4 regions of the Vreelandella piezotolerans genome follow, and region 1 is predicted to be linked to each of the others. Evidence: predicted binding sites of a transcription regulator. Region 1 holds the regulator's gene; each other region holds the start of a gene.
What was found. The regulator LexA, encoded in region 1, represses DNA repair genes until DNA is damaged. The targets are predictions, from matches to a motif close to TACTGTNTANNTANACAGTA.
Positions count from the first base shown of each region.

Region 1 (2,178 bases):
AACACGTCGCCATATTGCTGCTGAATATAACGCCTTAAATGCCCCTGAGCCTGGCTATACGCCAGACCCAGGAGCCTCATGAACACTTTCAGGCTATTGCGTTCTGCCGGGACGGCCAACACCGTGGTCGCCATGGTCTCAAGCAGCACTTCCAAAGGAATCGGTTGACCTTGATGGCGCGTCTCGAGTTCATCCAGTGCCGTATGAAAACGTGCCGAAAACGGATCGAGATAGCGAGCGAACACCGCTTGAATCAGTGCTTTTTTGGAACCAAAGTGGTAGTTGACGGCCGCCAAATTGACGCGTGCCTTGCTGGTGATATTGCGCAGCGACGTCTCGGCAAAGCCTCGCTCTGCAAATAGCACCTCTGCCGTGTCCAATATACGCGTTACCGTATCTGATTGGGCCATCTCGCCCTCCAAAAAACAGGTGTTTTAAACAACGCTGCATACTATGACATATGTTTGACAGGCTCAATCACTTATCCAGTTCGCCAACGGTCCATGGGCGGCGCCTTCTTTACCTAGCTTTCAAAGAGCTCGCTATGTACTGGCGTTTGTCATGGACCATGTACTGGACAGAGCAACATACTGTATACTTAAACACATACTGATTAAGCCGACATGTAGCTACTGTCTTTTCACTGTTTTGGAGTTTGGTATGTCTCGTCCACTCACAGCACGTCAGCAGCACGTATTTGATTTCATCGTCAAAACCATGGGTGACCTGGGGTACCCGCCAACGCGCGCTGAAATCGCCAAGGCGCTGGGGTTCCGCTCTCCAAATGCTGCCGAGGAGCATTTGCGTGCGCTCGAGCGTAAAGGCGCCATACGCATCATTCGAAATACGTCGCGGGGAATTCGGCTACCGAACCAGGAGGTGCTGGAACCTAGCGAAGTGCCAGCAACGACAACGGCCGCCTCCGAGCCTGTACCCAATGGGCTACCCGTGATTGGCGAAGTTGCCGCCGGTAGTCCAATCTTGGCTGCCGAACACATAGACCGCTACTGCCCGCTTCCAGCCGAGTATTTTACGCCCAAAGCCGATTACCTATTACGTGTACGCGGCCTCTCCATGAAAGATGTCGGCATTTTGGAAGGCGATCTTCTGGCCGTTCATCGCACTGATCGCGTACGCGATGGCCAGATCGTCGTAGCACGGTTAGAAGACGAAGTGACGGTCAAGCGTTTTAAACGCCAGGGCCATCAAGTCACGTTGATCGCCGAGAATGCCGACTTCCCACCGATCGAGATCGATCTGCGCACCCAACAACTGGATATCGAGGGTGTCGGCGTCGGCGTTATTCGGGGCGGAAACGGACAAGCGCTCGGCTGAGCTGAGGCCGTGGTCAGACCCGGCACACGAAGTGTATTTACTGTGAGTCGATGTAACGGTGGTCATTGAAGGTGGCCACCCAACTTGGGTGGTAGACTAGCAAGATGCTGAGCAGCATCCCGGTGATGAAGGCTTCCGACGGCATCAGCAGCGGTAAAAAGCGGGCATACTCTTGAGCGAGATATACGGCCTCAGGATCCGTGCCCGCCAATATGATGAGCGCCACCGCGACAAGCCCGCCACCTAACGTCGACAGCGCTGCGCCGAAAAATCCGCAGGCGAATAAGAACACCATCAAATTATCCGGCAGGCGGCGATCCACCAGACGCCACACGATGCCTGTCACCATAGCAGGCACGATGCCAGTCACCAGTACGTTCGCCCCAAGAAGGTTCCACTCGTTACGTCCAATCGCTACCATGGCAGCGTTGATCATTACGTTGCTCAGCAGCGCTAACGGCATTTTAAAGACCAGCGTCATTAACACCGTAAATACTAGGTGAAGCGTCAACCAATCCACTGCTTGAGCGCGAAGCTGCCAAAACAGCATGACGACAAGCGTCGCGGCCAACCATCGATGTTGGAGCGCGGTATCTTCGAGCAACGGTTGCCAAGGGCGCAGCCAAATGCACCAGCCCACCATGCCCAATGACAACAACCACGTCATCACCAGCGCCCATGGTGCCAATACGCTCTGTGCAAACGACATAGCGCCCCCGGTAGATTAACTAAAGACGACTGTTTTATTGCCGTGAATGAGCACACGATCTTCCAAGTGCCAGCGTAAACCACGCGCCAACACCGCTTTTTCAACGTCGCGACCGAAGCGAACGAGATCGGTCG
Region 1 covers NZ_CP048602.1:1,711,317-1,713,494, reverse strand. The annotation lists gene GYM47_RS07875 (TetR/AcrR family transcriptional regulator) at 1-410, opposite strand, end outside; gene lexA (transcriptional repressor LexA) at 661-1,335, shown strand; gene GYM47_RS07865 (energy-coupling factor ABC transporter permease) at 1,373-2,044, opposite strand; gene purU (formyltetrahydrofolate deformylase) at 2,060-2,178, opposite strand, start outside.

Region 2 (2,178 bases), 900 kb from region 1:
TGTGATGATCAAGTACCTAGGCTAAGCGGCCGTTAGAGCGCTGCCCATCTGAAACGTGGCTTATCGAGCAGGGCTCGTGTAAGCCGCGTTTTTTCATGCCCGCCGCGGTTCGACGGCGGTTTTGAGGCGGTTTTCTAGGCCGCTGATATCCAACTCGACATCCCGCGGCCAGCCGATGGTCAGGCGCACGCCGTCGCCATCGTAGTCTGCCTGCTGCACGGGCAGCGCCTGCTCGTCGCACCATGCGCGCGCTTGCGCTTCGTGGGCGAAGCTGACCTTCAACCGATAGCTGTCCCGCTCGATGACTTCCCGGGTGGGCAGCGTTTCCAAGCCGGCTTTGACGGCCTGAGCATAGGCGCGGGCCAGCCCGCCAGTGCCTAACTTGGTGCCGCCAAAGTAGCGAATCACCACGCAGCCGATTTCGCCGATCTGGCTGCCCTGAAGTGCCTGGAACATGGGGCGTCCGGCGGTGCCGCCCGGTTCGCCATCATCAGAAAAGCCAATATGGGTTTGCTCGCCAGGAGGGCCAGCAATGAAGGCCGTACAGTGATGGCTAGCGTTTGGGTGAGCAGCTTTGGCCGCTTGAAGCAGCGTGTCGAAAGCGTCAGGGGTGGGGGCATGGCACAGCCAAGCCAAAAATTGGCTTTTCTCGACGTCGATGTCGGCGGTGTGCCATATACCAAGGGCTAAATCAGGGACTCGAAAACGCAACGAGGGCTCCCGGCAGGGTGGGTGACCAATTAGTGATGCTGGGTTTCCGTGGTGTGTTGGGCCACGCCCATTACCATGCCCAGCACCTGAATGTCACAATTATGCAGGAATAGGTCCGGTATGGCTGCATCTTCCGGCCATAAATGGATGCCCAAGCGGCTAATGGAGAGCTGCTTAAGCGTCACTTCGCGCTGGTTGATCGTCGCAACGGCGGTCTCTTGATGGGCGTCGTGCTGGTGACGGTGAATGATGATGACATCGCCGTCGAAGAGATTGCAGTCGCGCATGCGGTCGCCGCGAATACGCAGGGCGTAGGTGTTGCGACGTGTGACGCGAGGGGATGTGCACGCTTGGCGCGCATGTGATGAGGCGCTGCGAGACGCTAGTGGGGTAGGCGTCGATGGCGCTACCGGTTGAGACAGCGTCTGAGAGGGTACGTAAGAAGGAACCTGAGACGTTACCCTAGAGGGTAGGCAGATCGTCATAGTGTGTTCTCCCATGCAGCGCCCGTTGTCGAGGCGTTTGATTGAGGCGATACCTGTTGTTTTATTCTGTGGTGTCTATTCATACAGTGTTTACAGTATAAGCCTGTTTTTGCATACAGTGCTAGTCCTGTCTTTTGCAGGACGCCTCCATGAGGTGCTTAAGCAAGCATTGGTTTGGGGCACGCTGCGACCCAAGACCGCAGAGCCCGACTGGCGGGGAAGGGCCTTTCCGTGTAGAGTTCGACCCAAAATCAATGCGCCTGGAGTGTCTTTTGAGCCTGTGCCTGCAAGCCCGACAATTGGCCTGTGAACGCGACGACCGTTGGCTGTTTGAAGGGCTCGATCTCGATATCCAATCGGGTGAGATCGTGCGCATCGAGGGCCCAAACGGCAGCGGCAAAACGACGCTGCTAAAAATACTCTCAGGGCAATTAACCGATTACCGTGGCGAGCTTTTCTGGAATGGCGCGCCCATGCGCCAAGCCCGTGAACATTTTCTCGCCAATTTGCTCTATTTAGGTCATGCCCCCGGTGTGAAGGCGGGTCTCTCGCCGCTGGAGAATTTAGCTTGGTATCAAGCGCTTAGCGGAGTGGTGGGCAGCGAGCCTGCACGGGAGGCAGCGCTGGCAGCCGTTGGACTTACCGGTTTCGAGGACGTGCCTGCCGGTCAGCTGTCTGCCGGGCAACAGCGGCGTGTGGCGCTGGCGCGTTTGACCCTCACTCAGCGTGCGCTGTGGGTGCTAGACGAGCCTTTCACTGCCATCGATCGTCAAGGGGTGGCGGCGCTGGAGGCGCAGTTGGTGGCCCATGCGCAGTCTGGCGGCTGTGTGTTGGTGACCACGCACCATGCGCTGGCCGAGTCACCCGTGCTCAGGCGTATTCAGCTGGGGTAAGAAGGAGACAGCGTTGCAACGTTCACACGCTCCATTAAGCCCCCCCGAGGTGGCCATGCATGCCCCCCAGGGCGGTCTGCTGGTGGCCA
Region 2 covers NZ_CP048602.1:806,659-808,836, forward strand. The annotation lists gene GYM47_RS03725 (sodium ion-translocating decarboxylase subunit beta) at 1-25, shown strand, start outside; gene GYM47_RS03730 (IMPACT family protein) at 94-711, opposite strand; gene GYM47_RS18325 (LexA family protein) at 741-1,211, opposite strand; gene ccmA (cytochrome c biogenesis heme-transporting ATPase CcmA) at 1,469-2,089, shown strand; gene ccmB (heme exporter protein CcmB) at 2,145-2,178, shown strand, end outside.
Region 2: a site for LexA is predicted at 1,266-1,285, ahead of GYM47_RS18325 (LexA family protein). Genes of this name have one in related genera too.

Region 3 (2,178 bases), 960 kb from region 1:
CTGCTGGCGGCAGGCGTCTAGGGTGGGTAAATCCTGGGAGTAGGTTTGCTCGGTGCTGATCGACTTGCGCTCGCGGTGGGTTTTGACCGGGCGCTCATCGCGCCCGTGGCTAAGTTCGTGTAGCCGATGACCAAAGCGGCCAAAGCGTTCCACCAGCTCGGTCAACGGCCGGGCGCGCAGATCCGCGCCGGTCTGAATGCCCAGCTCGGCGAGTTTTTCAGCGGTCCGCGGCCCCACGCCGTGGATCTTTTTCACCGGCAGCTGCTGCACGAAGGCGTCGATATCGTTAGGCGTGATGACAAAGAGACCATCGGGCTTGCGCCAGTCGCTGGCGATCTTGGCGAGAAACTTGTTGGGTGCCACGCCCGCCGAAACGGTAATACCCACTTCTTGCCTCACCCGCTGACGAATGGCTTCGGCCATGCGGGTAGCGCTGCCGTGGTACAGCGTGACCTCCGAGACATCCAGAAAGGCTTCATCCAGCGACAGCGGCTCGATCAGCTCGGTCACATCGCGGTAGATGGCAAACACCTGGCGGGCAACATCTTTGTACTTCGCCATATCGCCCCGAATCACCGTGAGATGGGGGCAACGTTTGAGCGCCTGGGCCATGGGCATGGCGGAGTGAATACCGAACTTACGCGCCGGGTAGTTGCAGGTGGCAACCACCCCGCGCTGCTCCACACTGCCGCCAATGGCAATGGGGATATCGGTCAACGCGGGGTTATCGCGCATCTCGACCGCCGCATAGAAGCAGTCACAGTCGCAGTGGATGATTTTGCGCACAGGCCGACCTTGCCTCCGCCCTTACCTGTAAAAAAGCACAGTTTATCACAGGGTGTGCTACAGCGCTGATGAGCAGCAAAACCCTAGGCGGGGGCGCTGTGAATCCCTCCCTGGACGCTACTTTCGCCATCCCTGGCGAAAGACCCCCGCTACGGGTTTTCCGCCCATACTCGCTGGTCTAAATCACGTACCACAAAAGGTGCGCAACACCTGCTCGCTTTCCGTGGCCGGAGCGGCCAAGCGGCGCGCTTCTTCGGATTCATCAAAGGGCTGCGTGACCGCCGCGAGCAGCGTGTGGAAAGGCGCGAAATCGCCTTCTACCGCCGCATCGATGACCTCTTGAATGCGGTGATTGCGGGGAATCACCACCGGGTTGGCGCGACGCATGACCTCCAGGCGCTCACTCTGCTGGCTGGCTTGCTGGGCGTTTTCCCAGTCGGCCAGCCAAGCGGTCAGGCCAGCGGGCTGCGTGGTCAGCGCCAGCAGCGCCTCTTTTTGGGAGTGGGCTGACGTGTCCGCGCTCAAGACTTGAGCATAGTGCGTCAACGCGTCGAACGTCGCGGTCATGTCCATGCGGCCTTGATGCATCTGGATCTCTAGCGCTTCCATCAGCGCCACGGCGCGATCGCTTTCCGGGGCAAGGCCCAGCTTGTCGGCATGCAGGCGGCGCTGCTCGGCGCCAAAACGAGCGGTAAAGCCGCGTAGCACCTCGGTGGCTTGCTCTACCGCAGCATCGCCCTCAACGCGCATCAGCGGAAGCAGGGTTTCGGCAAAACGAGCCAGGTTCCATTGGGCAATGCCAGGCTGATTGTCGAAGGCGTAGCGCCCGCCCTGGTCAATGGAGCTATACACCTTCTGCGGGTCGAACTGCTCCATAAACGCGCAGGGGCCGTAATCGATGGTTTCACCGGCAATGCTGCAGTTGTCTGTATTCATCACGCCGTGAATAAAGCCCAAGCTCATCCAACGCGCCACTAGCGCCGCTTGGCGGGCGGTCACCGCCTCCAACAGCGCCAGGTACGGATCGTCAGCATTGGCCGCCTCTGGGTAGTGGCGGGCAATCACATGGTCGGCCAGCGCTTTTAGCGCGTCTTCATCGCGGCGAACGGCGGCAAACTGGAACGTGCCCACACGAATATGGCTGCTGGCCACGCGGGTCAGCACGGCTCCCGGCTCGGCCATTTGGCGCACCACGCGTTCGCCGGTTGAAACGGCAGCCAAGGCGCGAGTGGTAGGTACGCCCACGGCGGCCATGAACTCGCTCACCAGGTATTCGCGTAGCACCGGGCCAAGGGGCGCACGGCCGTCGCCACCGCGAGAAAACGGCGTGCGCCCGCTGCCTTTTAGCTGCACATCACGGCGCTCACCCTGCTGGTTCACCACTTCGCCCAA
Region 3 covers NZ_CP048602.1:748,328-750,505, reverse strand. The annotation lists gene dinB (DNA polymerase IV) at 1-786, opposite strand, end outside; gene GYM47_RS03475 (protein adenylyltransferase SelO) at 970-2,178, opposite strand, start outside.
Region 3: a site for LexA is predicted at 810-829, ahead of dinB (DNA polymerase IV). Genes of this name have one in related genera too.

Region 4 (2,178 bases), 230 kb from region 1:
GATAGCGCCGAGCCCGCGAGCAGTGATAAAAAACCGGTGCGGAAGAAGCGTTAGGTTAAAAGGTAAGTAAGCACAGCGCCTTGGCAAACGACCAGGGCGCTTTTAGGCCAACGTTTGTTGAATGGCTCTTAGCGGTCGAAAATCGGCGTGTCGTCTTAGCTTATTGAATAGTGCGAAAAGGTGACCCCATGCAGCATCTTCACCAAGCCATCCAGCGCTGCCCTCGAGTCGCTGTGTACGGCACGTTAAAGCGCGGCCACCGCAATCATCATTGGTTAAACGGCGCGGACATGCTGGGTCAAGACTGCCTAAACGAGATTACGCTCTACGATCTTGGGCCCTACCCAGGCGCCAAGCTCACGCCGTCTGCCGGTGTGATCGTTGAAGTGTACGCCATCGACGCCGAGCGATTAGCGCGGCTCGATGAATTGGAAGATTACCTGCCCCTGGCCCCCGCAGAAGGCGTGTACGACCGGACGGTGCTGGCAACACAGTATGGCGATGCGTGGTGCTATATCTACAACCCAACGGTTGAGGCAACGCAGCTGATCGAGAGCGGAGAGTGGTAGAACGATCTACAAAAAGGCCAGCGCCTCTTCCATACTCACAATCTGCGCATACTCCCCGTCCAAATTCGCCAGCGACATCGCATGCACCTCGTCGGCTGTGCGAAAGCTACCTGTGTAATCTTGCTGTGCAAACGTGAAGGTGGCATCGCTCACCACGTAGGCATTGAAGCCCAAATTTCCCGCCGAACGCACCGTGGCCTCGACGGAGTTACTGGTACTGACGCCGACGACGACCAGCTGATGGACGTTGCGGGCGTGTAACCAGCGCTCTAACCCAGAGTGAGTGAACGCATCGGGCACGTTTTTATCGACGATATGCTCGGTGGCGAGTGGCTCAAACGCAGGCTGGAACAGCACGCCGCTCTGACCAGGCCAAAACGGCGATTCGGGTGAGCGAGAGAGATGACGCACATGAACCACTGGCTGCTGGCTTTGCCGCCAAGTGGCTAGCAGTCGCTGAATGTTGGCTTCGGTTTGCGGGTTATTGCGCTCTCCCGCCTTTTCAGTCGCCATGCCCTGCTGCATGTCGATAATGATCAGCGCCACACGCTGATTCTTCGTCGCGTACATGCTTTCCCTCCTGCAATCATCCAAGTAAGTCGTCCCTCTTTTCCCAAAATACCATTAGCGCTGTCGTGGCTGTACTGCCCGCTTGGTTGCGGTGCTGAGAAAACCTCATATACTGTATGCATGAACATATATTTCAATGCTACGTACGAGGTGGCAGATGACATCATTGGACCTCTCTCGCACTACCGTGCACAAAGGGCGCGGTGCTACCTACGACCCGCATAACCGTTTTGCCCCTACCCACAGCGTGGCGGAGGATGACGGCTGGTGGCAGGAAGAGGCCGCCAACTCGCTGGCAACGGAAGTGCGTGAAGAGCCCAGCAAAAGCGCGCTCTCTTGGAACCAGTCGCCCGACCTGCCCTTCGACCGCTCGCTCAACCCTTACCGTGGCTGTGAGCATGGCTGCGTGTACTGCTACGCCCGCCCTTCCCACGCTTATTGGGATTTATCGCCGGGGCTGGATTTCGAGACCAAGCTGATCGCCCGCAGCGGGTTGGTGGAGCATTTAAAAGAGGAGCTTTGCCACCCTCACTACGTTTGCCGTCCCATTAACCTTTCTGGCAATACCGACTGCTACCAGCCGCTGGAAGCCACTTACCAAACCACCCGCCGCCTGCTGGAGTTTCTACTGGCGTGCCGACACCCGGTCACGCTAGTGACGAAAAGCACGCTGATTTTGCGGGATATCGATCTACTGGCAGAAATGGCGGAGCATCGCTTGGTGCGGGTGTTCGTGAGTTTGACCAGCCTGGACGCTGACCTCAAGCGCACGCTGGAACCCCGTGCGGCATCGCCCCAGGCGCGTCTGAAAGTGATTCGTGAGCTGAATACAGCGGGAATTCCGGTGGGCACGCTGGTATCCCCCATCATTCCTGGCCTGACCGACCATGAGATCGAACGCATTCTGGAAGCCGCGAGCCGTGCAGGAGCGCGCACCGCCACTTGGATGCTGCTGAGGCTACCCCACGAGGTCGCGCCTCTATTCGAGGCGTGGCTAGAGGCCCACTACCCCGAGCGCGCCGCTAAGGTAATGAGTTTG
Region 4 covers NZ_CP048602.1:1,482,433-1,484,610, reverse strand. The annotation lists gene pgi (glucose-6-phosphate isomerase) at 1-54, shown strand, start outside; gene GYM47_RS06840 (gamma-glutamylcyclotransferase family protein) at 189-569, shown strand; gene GYM47_RS06835 (cysteine hydrolase family protein) at 576-1,139, opposite strand; gene GYM47_RS06830 (PA0069 family radical SAM protein) at 1,297-2,178, shown strand, end outside.
Region 4: a site for LexA is predicted at 1,250-1,269, ahead of GYM47_RS06830 (PA0069 family radical SAM protein). Genes of this name have one in related genera too.